DNA from 3 places in the Pseudomonas sp. GW821-FHT07G06 genome. Region 2 is predicted to be linked to each of the others. Evidence: predicted binding sites of a transcription regulator. Region 2 holds the regulator's gene; each other region holds the start of a gene.

What was found. Region 2 encodes sigma-54, which starts transcription at its own class of promoters, with help from an activator protein. Its sites were predicted from a motif close to ANTGGCATNNANNTTGCTNT; they were not measured.
Region 1: glnK (P-II family nitrogen regulator) is a predicted target of sigma-54. The motif match lies at 2,137-2,156, and genes of this name have one in related genera.
Region 3: AC3WJW_RS11995 (CmpA/NrtA family ABC transporter substrate-binding protein) is a predicted target of sigma-54. The motif match lies at 1,363-1,382, and genes of this name have one in related genera.

The regions. Positions count from the first base shown of each region.
Region 1 covers NZ_JBYSVW010000003.1:230,894-234,153, reverse strand. Annotated here, with positions in the region: gene AC3WJW_RS07685 (secondary thiamine-phosphate synthase enzyme YjbQ) at 1-4, opposite strand, end outside; gene AC3WJW_RS07680 (ammonium transporter) at 219-1,556, opposite strand; gene glnK (P-II family nitrogen regulator) at 1,592-1,930, opposite strand; gene AC3WJW_RS07670 (accessory factor UbiK family protein) at 2,350-2,610, shown strand; gene AC3WJW_RS07665 (BRO-N domain-containing protein) at 2,995-3,260, shown strand, end outside.
Region 2 covers NZ_JBYSVW010000004.1:195,244-198,503, reverse strand. Annotated here, with positions in the region: gene lptA (lipopolysaccharide transport periplasmic protein LptA) at 1-268, shown strand, start outside; gene lptB (LPS export ABC transporter ATP-binding protein) at 268-993, shown strand; gene AC3WJW_RS09925 (RNA polymerase factor sigma-54) at 1,239-2,732, shown strand; gene hpf (ribosome hibernation-promoting factor, HPF/YfiA family) at 2,807-3,115, shown strand; gene ptsN (PTS IIA-like nitrogen regulatory protein PtsN) at 3,128-3,260, shown strand, end outside.
Region 3 covers NZ_JBYSVW010000005.1:161,882-165,141, forward strand. Annotated here, with positions in the region: gene AC3WJW_RS11990 (ANTAR domain-containing response regulator) at 1-19, opposite strand, end outside; gene AC3WJW_RS11995 (CmpA/NrtA family ABC transporter substrate-binding protein) at 35-1,246, opposite strand; gene AC3WJW_RS12000 (quinone-dependent dihydroorotate dehydrogenase) at 1,475-2,494, shown strand; gene rmf (ribosome modulation factor) at 2,704-2,919, opposite strand.

The sequences.
Region 1 (3,260 bases), on a different contig from region 2:
ACATACAGTTCTCCGCACGTTCGGGGCGCATTCTAGCGCGCTCTGGGAAAAAACAAAGGCCCTAATATTCCTTCAATCCTGTAAGCCTTCGACCGCACAAAAACACCCGACGCAAACATCTTAAAACCTGTAGGAAAAAACCTTTCAGTTCCCCCTTCAATGACAAATTTCAGACAAAAAAATGCCCGGCAAGCCGGGCAAGTTTTTTATGCGCGTGCTTACAAGTTGTAGCCGCGTTCGTTGTGAAGCGCCAGATCGATGCCGACTGCCTCTTCTTCTTCATTGATGCGCAGACCCATGACCGCATCCAGCACCTTGAGGATGATGTACGTGGCGATCGCGGTGTAGATCACCGTGAATCCCACGCCTTTGCACTGAATCCACACTTGTGCGGCGATGTCGGTCACGGTGCCGAAGCCACCCAGGGACGGCGCGGCGAACACACCGGTCAGGATTGCGCCGAGGATACCGCCGATACCGTGCACACCGAAGGCGTCCAGGGAATCGTCATAGCCGAGCTTGCGTTTCAGGGTGGTCGCGCAGAAGAAGCACACCACGCCAGCCGACAGACCGATGACCAGCGCGCCCATCGGGCCAACGGTGCCGGCAGCCGGGGTAATTGCCACCAGGCCGGCAACCACGCCCGAAGCGATGCCCAGTGCGCTAGGTTTGCCATGGGTGACCCACTCGGCAAACATCCAGCCCAGCGCAGCAGCGGCAGTCGCGATTTGCGTCACCAGCATCGCCATACCGGCGGTACCGTTGGCCGCAGCGGCGGAACCGGCGTTGAAACCGAACCAGCCGACCCACAGCATGGCCGCGCCCATCAGGGTATAACCGAGGTTGTGCGGTGCCATCGGCGTGGTCGGGAAGCCTTTGCGCTTGCCCAGCACCAGGCAGGCAACCAGACCGGCCACACCGGCGTTGATGTGCACCACGGTGCCGCCGGCGAAGTCCAGAACGCCCCAGTCCCACATCAGGCCGCCGTTACCGGACCAGACCATGTGCGCAATCGGCGCGTAAACCAGGGTGAACCAGATGCCCATGAAGACCAGCATCGCGGAGAACTTCATCCGCTCGGCGAAGGCACCGACGATCAGCGCCGGCGTGATGATGGCGAAGGTCATCTGGAAGGTGATGAACACCGCTTCAGGGAACAGCGCCGCAGGACCGGTCAGGCTGGCTGGCGTGACACCGGCCAGGAATGCCTTGCCCATGCCGCCGAAGAACGAGTTGAAGTTGACGACGCCCTGCTCCATGCCGGTGGTGTCGAACGCGATGCTGTAGCCATAGATGACCCACAGGACGCTGATCAGACCGGTAATGGCGAAGCACTGCATCATCACGGAAAGAATGTTTTTCGACCGGACCATGCCGCCGTAGAACAGCGCGAGACCGGGAATGGTCATGAACAGCACCAAGGCTGTAGAGGTCAACATCCAGGCAGTGTCGCCAGAGTTGAGGACCGGAGCCGCCACTTCGTCTGCCGCCAAAGCAAGGCTGGGCATTACGATGGACAACAGGGCTCCTAGCCCTGCGAATTTACGCAGAGTCATATTGTTTTCTCCTGGGGCGTTGGGTTTGTGGCGGCTTAGATTGCGTCGGTATCGGTTTCGCCGGTACGGATGCGAATCGCCTGTTCCAGATTGACCACGAAGATCTTGCCGTCACCGATCTTGCCGGTGTTGGCCGCCTTGGTGATGGCCTCGATTACCCGGTCCAGATCCTTGTCGTCGATGGCGACGTCGATCTTCACCTTGGGCAGGAAATCGACCACGTATTCCGCGCCGCGATACAGCTCGGTGTGCCCCTTCTGCCGGCCAAAGCCTTTGACTTCAGTGACGGTAATGCCCTGCACGCCGATCTCGGACAGCGACTCGCGTACGTCGTCCAGCTTGAACGGCTTGATGATGGCAGTGACTAGCTTCATGAAAACTCTCTCCCGAATTGGTGGACTTGCCCCAGGAAAACAAACCCGACTCAAGTCTAAGCGCAGTGCCTGGCTTTGTAACGCATCGTCGGCCTTACCTGCCCGTCCGACGCCAGCTAACCGCTCCTTGCGAAGCACTCCCCGTGATTCGCCTGGCGCACTGCATTCGTCACAGCGACTGCATCAGTGCATGGGTCATCAGCATCTAAGCAGAAAGCTTGCCATCTCCACAAAACTGACTGTTTTCAAGCCTTTACCGGCGGATAGCGGATACTTCGCGACAACACCCGGCACGTTACGCACAACAACGGTGCGACGCCGTCCGTCCCGATGCGCGAAAACCGTGCACCCCTTGCCCGCGCAAATGACTATAGACACTGCGTGATACACTGCCCGTCATTGTTTCCAGGACATTGCCCATGCTCGCGCCAAAAGACTTCCTCGACGCCCTGACCGGCACCGCCTCCCGCCTCTTCAGCGGCGACACGCCGCTGCCGAAAGCCGAAATCGAAAGCCAGTTCAAAATGTTGCTGCAGAGCGGCTTCAGCAAACTGGATCTGGTGAGCCGGGAAGAGTTCGATAGCCAGATGGTTGTACTGGCACGTACGCGGGCGCGGCTGGAGGCTCTTGAAACGAAGGTCGCGGAGATGGAAGCGAAGCTGAATCCGCCAACCGAATAACCCATCAATCCCGCTTTGAAACACAGCCCCCTGTAGGAGCTGCCGAAGGCTGCGATCTTCTGATCCCAAGCCCCGCAAAAATCCCGGCAACGTCCTACAAACATCACACCGCCGTCCGATTGCGTCGCCAGGTATCCGGTCTCTAAGCTCATCCCCGCTGAATGTTCAGCACTGGGTTTGGCGACCTGAATAGCATGTGACGCACAGTGACCACGTTCGATATCGGGCATTTTCCCTTTCGAATTATGGCGGCTGGGCGTGGGAGACCTTCGGGTCTGCCGGTTTTTCGCATGCACCGGTTCGCCAACCCGCGCACAGCTGCCACCCTTATTGTTTGGCGACGATAAGCGGCAGTGTCCTTCATGCGATTTTGGGTACTACAACATGGACGAAAACTATCTAACACCCCACATCTTCACCCGCCACAAACTCCACCTCCACGCCCTCCTCCTGCAAAACCAACCCTGGTTCAGCGCCCGCGACCTAGGCCGATTACTCCGCATTCACCTCAACGACCGCCAACTCCGAAAACTCGATCCCGACCAATACCAAACCACCAAAACCCTCATCCACGGTCACATCGAAAACACCCTGCTGATCAGCGAATCCGGTGTCTACGCCATGCTCGTCTACCACTACTGCCCCGAATA
Region 2 (3,260 bases):
GCAAACCGCTGGCGATACCAAGCCTGTTCAGGGTTGGGGCGTGACCATCCAGTATCACGCCACGCAAAATCGCGTCGTGTTGATCGACAAGGCCAAGGTTGTCGACAAGGACAACAACGTCACCCAAGGCGAGAAAATCGTCTACGACACCGAGAAGAAGCTGGCCAGCGCCGGGCGCGCCACCGGCAGCAAGGTGACCGAGTCGCGTCCGCGTATCGACATGGTGATCCAGCCGAAGAAGAAAACCGACGAGAAAAAGGCCCAGTAATGGCAACTCTGAAAGCTCAGCATCTGGCCAAGAGCTACAAGAGCCGCCAGGTCGTGCGTGATGTCAGCCTGTCCATCGACAGCGGTCAGATCGTCGGCCTGCTTGGCCCGAACGGCGCCGGCAAGACCACCTGCTTCTACATGATCGTCGGCCTGGTGCAAGCCGACCAGGGCCGCGTCCTGATCGATGACCTGGACGTCAGCCACCAGCCGATGCACGGCCGTGCAAAAGCCGGTATCGGCTACTTGCCGCAAGAAGCATCGATCTTCCGCAAACTGTCGGTGGCCGACAACATCATGGCCATCCTCGAGACCCGCAAGGAGCTCGACAAGGCCGGTCGTCGCAAGGAACTGGAAAGCCTGCTGCAGGAATTCCACATCAGCCACATCCGCGACAACCTCGGCATGAGCCTGTCCGGTGGTGAGCGCCGCCGCGTGGAAATCGCCCGCGCCCTGGCCACCAACCCGAAATTCATCCTCCTCGACGAACCGTTCGCCGGCGTGGACCCGATTTCGGTCGGCGACATCAAACAGATCATTTACCACCTCAAGGCCAAAGGCATTGGCGTGCTGATCACGGACCACAACGTTCGTGAAACCCTGGATATCTGTGAAACCGCCTATATCGTCAATGACGGTCAGTTGATCGCCGAAGGTGATGCAGAGACCATCCTGGCCAACGACCTGGTGAAGGAAGTGTATCTGGGCCATGAGTTCCGCCTGTAAACGCTGAGCTGTGCCCAGGCAGCCGCCCGGGCACCGGTCTCGCGATTCATCGGTGCCTCATGCAAACCTGCGCGCTCAGCCCCCGACAAGGGCAACTCCGCAACACAAATTTATAGTTTTTTATTGTTACAGCGCTCTAGGCAAATCCTTCAGTTTCAGGCATATAATTTGCTTATGTTTGGCGCCCCGGCGCCCTGTAGTGGATGGCGCATGTGCGCCGGCGAATAAGGTGTTAAGCCCCTGCCATGAAACCATCGCTAGTCTTGAGAATGGGCCAGCAGCTGACGATGACACCTCAGCTGCAACAGGCCATCCGCCTGCTCCAATTGTCGACCCTGGACCTGCAACAGGAAATCCAGGAGGCCCTGGAGTCCAATCCGATGCTCGAACGCCAGGAAGAAGGCGACGACTTCGACAATTCCGACCCCTTGGCCGACAACGCCGAACAAAAGCCCAACACCGATATCCAGGAACCCTCCTACCAGGAAAGCGCCCCGACGGTTGATAACCTCGATGAGGGTGACTGGAACGAGCGCATCCCCAACGAACTCCCCGTCGACACCGCGTGGGAAGACGTTTACCAGACCAGCGCCAGCAGCCTGCCCAGCAATGACGATGACGAGTGGGACTTCACCACCCGTACCTCGGCCGGTGAAAGCCTGCAAAGCCACCTGCTGTGGCAACTGAACCTGGCCCCGATGTCCGACACCGATCGCCTGATCGCCGTAACCCTGATCGACTGCATCAACAATCAGGGCTATCTGGACGAAACCCTCGAGGAAATCCTCGAAGCCTTCGATCCGGAACTGGACATCGAACTGGACGAAATCGAAGCCGTCCTGCACCGCATCCAGCAATTCGAGCCGGCCGGCATCGGCGCACGCAATCTGGGTGAATGCCTGCTGCTGCAATTGCGCCAGTTGCCCGCCAAGACGCCTTGGCTGGCCGAAGCCAAGCGCCTTGTCACCGATTACATCGACCTGCTCGGCAGCCGCGACTACAGCCAGTTGATGCGCCGCATGAAGCTCAAGGAAGATGAGCTGCGCCAGGTCATAGAGCTGGTCCAGAGCCTCAACCCGCGCCCGGGCTCGCAGATCGAGTCCACCGAAGCCGAGTACGTCGTACCTGACGTTATCGTACGCAAGGACAACGAGCGCTGGCTGGTGGAGCTGAATCAGGAGTCGGTGCCACGACTGCGGGTCAACGCCCAGTACGCCGGTTTTGTGCGCCGCGCCGATACCAGCGCCGACAACACGTTCATGCGCAATCAGCTGCAGGAGGCCCGCTGGTTCATCAAGAGCCTGCAGAGCCGCAATGAAACCCTGATGAAGGTTGCCACCCAGATCGTGGAGCATCAGCGCGGTTTCCTCGAATATGGCGACGAAGCCATGAAGCCGCTGGTCCTGCATGACATCGCCGAAGCGGTCGGCATGCATGAGTCGACGATTTCACGAGTGACCACCCAGAAGTTCATGCACACCCCCCGCGGCATCTATGAACTGAAATACTTTTTCTCCAGTCACGTAAGCACCTCCGAAGGCGGCGAATGCTCGTCCACGGCGATCCGGGCGATCATCAAAAAACTGGTTGCCGCGGAAAATCAGAAAAAGCCGTTGAGTGACAGCAAGATCGCTGGTTTACTGGAGGCACAAGGCATTCAGGTGGCTCGCCGCACCGTCGCCAAGTACCGCGAATCCCTCGGGATCGCGCCTTCGAGCGAACGCAAGCGGTTGATGTAGAGCCACGCCACAGCGTTCCAGTGGTAGATCATCTGATCTACCGCTTTATGCACTGGCAACGAAGGAGAAGCTGTATGCAAGTCAACATCAGTGGACACCAACTGGAAGTGACCGAACCTCTTCGCACCTACATCGGCGAAAAACTCGAACGATTGGAGCGACATTTCGACAAGATCACTAACGTGCAGGTCACGATGACCGTCGAGAAGCTGAAGCAGAAAATCGAAGCCACGCTGCATATTCCCGGGAATGAAGTGGTCGCCAATGCGGAACATACCGATATGTACGCTGCGATCGATGCACTCACCGACAAGCTGGATAAACAACTCAAAAAGCATAAGGAAAAGACCCAGAGCCTCCTTCAGGGCGCAACCGGTCGTTAACACTCCCAACCCATGATCCGACTTGAAAGTATCCTGACCCCCGGCCGTTCCCTCGTGAACGTGCCGGGCGGCAGTAAAAAGAAAGCCCTCGAACAAATTGCCAATCTGATCGCCCGCGAAGTGCCGGCTCTGGAGATGCAAGATG
Region 3 (3,260 bases), on a different contig from region 2:
TCAGCAGGATACGCAGCATGTTCGTCGTCTCCTGTCAGCGGCTGGCGGATCGGTGCGAGCTGTCGCTCATGGCGTGCAGTTTGAAACCGCAGGCATAACCGGCCGGGTCCGAACCGTCCCAGATCTTGCCGTCGATCAATTGACTGCTACGCATCTCCTTGCCCGGTGCCGCGACACCTGCAGCGCCGGCCGCTTCACGATACAAGTCCAGTTGATGGACTTGACGGGCTACGGCGAGGTAATCCGGGTCATCGCGCAACAAACCCCAGCGACGGAACTGGGTCATGAACCACATGCCGTCGGACAGGTACGGCAGATTGACCTCGCCTTTACCATGGAAGCGCAGGGCGTGCGGGTCTTGCCAGCGATTGCCCAGGCCATCGACATAGTCGCCCAGCAGGCGCGGCTCGATGCAATCCAGCGGCGCATCGAGGTATTGCGCTGCACTGAGCAATTGCGCGGTGCTGCGACGATTTTCGCGGCTTTCTTCGATGAAGCGGCTGGCTTCCAGAACCGCCATCACCAACACCCGCGCGGTATTGGGGTATTGCTCGACGAACGCACGGGTGCAACCGAGGACCTTTTCCGGGTGATCGGGCCAGAGGGTCTGGGTCGTGGCCAGGGTGAAACCGAGGTCCTGTTGCACGGCGCTGGCGGACCAGGGTTCGCCGACACAGAACCCGTCGATACGCCCGGCCCGCAGGTGGGCGACCATTTGCGGCGGCGGCACCACGACGCTGTCGACATCCAGCAGCGGGTGTATACCCTGGCTGGCCAGCCAGTAATACAACCACATGGCGTGGGTGCCGGTAGGAAACGTCTGGGCGAAGGTGAGTTTTGGGCGAGTTTGGTGCACGTGCCGATCCAATGCCTCAGGACTGGTCACCCCAAGCGCCTGCAAGCCGCGGGACAGATTGATGCTCTGGCCGTTTTGATTCAGGCCCATCAACACGGCCATGTCGGTCGCGGCCACGCCACCGATGCCCAGGTGAACGGCGTAAATCAGGCCGTAGAGGCTGTGGGCGGCATCGAGTTCGCCACTGACCAGCTTGTCCCGCAGGTTGGCCCAGGACGTTTGGCGCTTGAGGTTCAGGGTCAAGCCATAGGGTTGGGCGAAGCCCTGGGTGGCGGCGACCACCACCGAGGCGCAGTCGCTCAGGGCCATGAAGCCGAGATTGATTTCGGTTTTTTCCGGGGCATCGCTGCCATTGACCCAGGCCAGAGGGCCGGCTGACGGTTCGTTCATCGCGCGCTCACCTTGCAAAAAAAACGTCGTCCCGGGTCCGTGCATGGGCAGGCCGGGGACGACGCCATTGTCTTTGCACCCATTCCGACGCTGGCGTGGGTGCTGGTGCCCGGAAGGGTGCAAGGCATATGCCATTAACCGTTGATTTGATCACGCGCCTCGCTTGCCACCCCGTTGCCCGGCTATAATCGCCGCCTCAATTCGCCGCCAATCGAGTCAAATCCGCCCATGTACACCCTGGCCCGTCAGCTGTTGTTCAAACTCTCCCCGGAAACCTCCCACGATCTGTCCCTGGACCTGATCGGCGCGGGCGGACGTCTTGGGCTCAACGGCTTGCTGTGCAAGGCCCCGGCGAAGAAGCCGGTGAACGTCATGGGCCTGGACTTCCCGAACCCGGTGGGCCTGGCCGCCGGTCTGGACAAGAACGGCGCGGCCATCGATGGATTCGCCCAACTGGGTTTCGGTTTTGTCGAAATCGGCACCATCACCCCGCGTCCGCAGCCGGGCAACCCCAAGCCGCGTCTGTTCCGTTTGCCGGAAGCCGAGGCGATCATCAATCGCATGGGCTTCAACAACCTTGGCGTCGACCACCTGCTGGCCCGCGTAGCGGCGGCCAAATACAAGGGCGTGCTGGGCATCAACATCGGCAAGAACTTCGATACGCCGGTCGAGCGTGCCGTGGACGACTACCTGATCTGCCTGGACAAGGTGTACGCCCACGCCAGCTATGTGACGGTCAACGTCAGTTCGCCGAATACGCCGGGCCTGCGCAGCCTGCAATTCGGCGACTCGCTCAAGCAGTTGCTGGCCGATCTGGCCGAGCGCCGCGCGGAGCTGGCCTTGCGTCATGGCAAGCATGTACCGCTGGCGATCAAGATCGCGCCGGACATGAGCGACGAAGAAACCGCACAGGTTGCACAGGCGCTGATCGAAACCGGAATGGATGCGGTCATCGCCACCAACACCACCCTGAGCCGCGTAGGCGTCGAAGGCATGGAACATGGCGACGAGGCCGGTGGTCTGTCCGGCGCACCGGTTCGCGACAAGAGCACCCACACCGTGAAAGTGCTGGCATCTGAGCTGGGTGGTCGCCTGCCGATCATCGCTGCCGGCGGCATTACCGAAGGCAAGCACGCCGCAGAGAAAATCACTGCGGGCGCGAGCCTGGTGCAGATCTACTCGGGCTTCATCTACAAGGGCCCGGCGCTGATTCGCGAGTCCGTAGACGCCATCGCCGCCCTACGCTGATCTTGTAGGAGCTGCCGAAGGCTGCGATTTTTTGATTTTTCAGGATCAAAAGATCGCAGCCTTCGGCAGCTCCTACACGGGAAAATTGCGTTCATAAAAAAGGGCCCCTTTAAAGGAGCCCCTGGGCCGCAGCCCGCCGTCCGGATGGGACGTGCGTGGTTAATTCAGTACAAAATCAGATTGTCGTGTCGGAGTGTTGTGCCCTGTAATTAGCCGACGGCGTGAAGTTCGTTGAGTCTGTGGATTCCCGCAGTGCCGGTCATACCGTCCCAGTTGTCGCCGCGTCCTTCTCGCCAGCCGTTGATCCAGGCTTGACGTACCGACGGTAGAGTAAATGGGCAAAGCTCACGGGATTTGCCACCAACGCCATATTGATATCCGCGCAAAAATGCTCTTTCCAACGGATCACGCTTAAGTCTTCTCATAGGGTGTTGCCCTCACTTGTTGACTGTATTTATCGCGTCGACCTCTATTGAGGTCTGGCAGAAAAACTCTGCCGTTGGGGGCTCGTTGCCGGCGTGACGAGCCAAGGTGTTGGCGTCATTGCGGCGCCAACCTGAGTTGAGTTCTAACCAATGCGTCACATCGAGGGAATGATCGTTTTGTCATAAGGACGTAACCATTCATGTGTTAAGGCCATAAGTAACAGAGTGTTTGTAGCGTATTTATTAGCCAAACCCCGGTATGATCGGCCCTGCGCTGGATGATGAGCTTAATCCTTTAGTGAGAATGGCTCCCGTTGCCGGGAGGGACTATTCGACGAAGG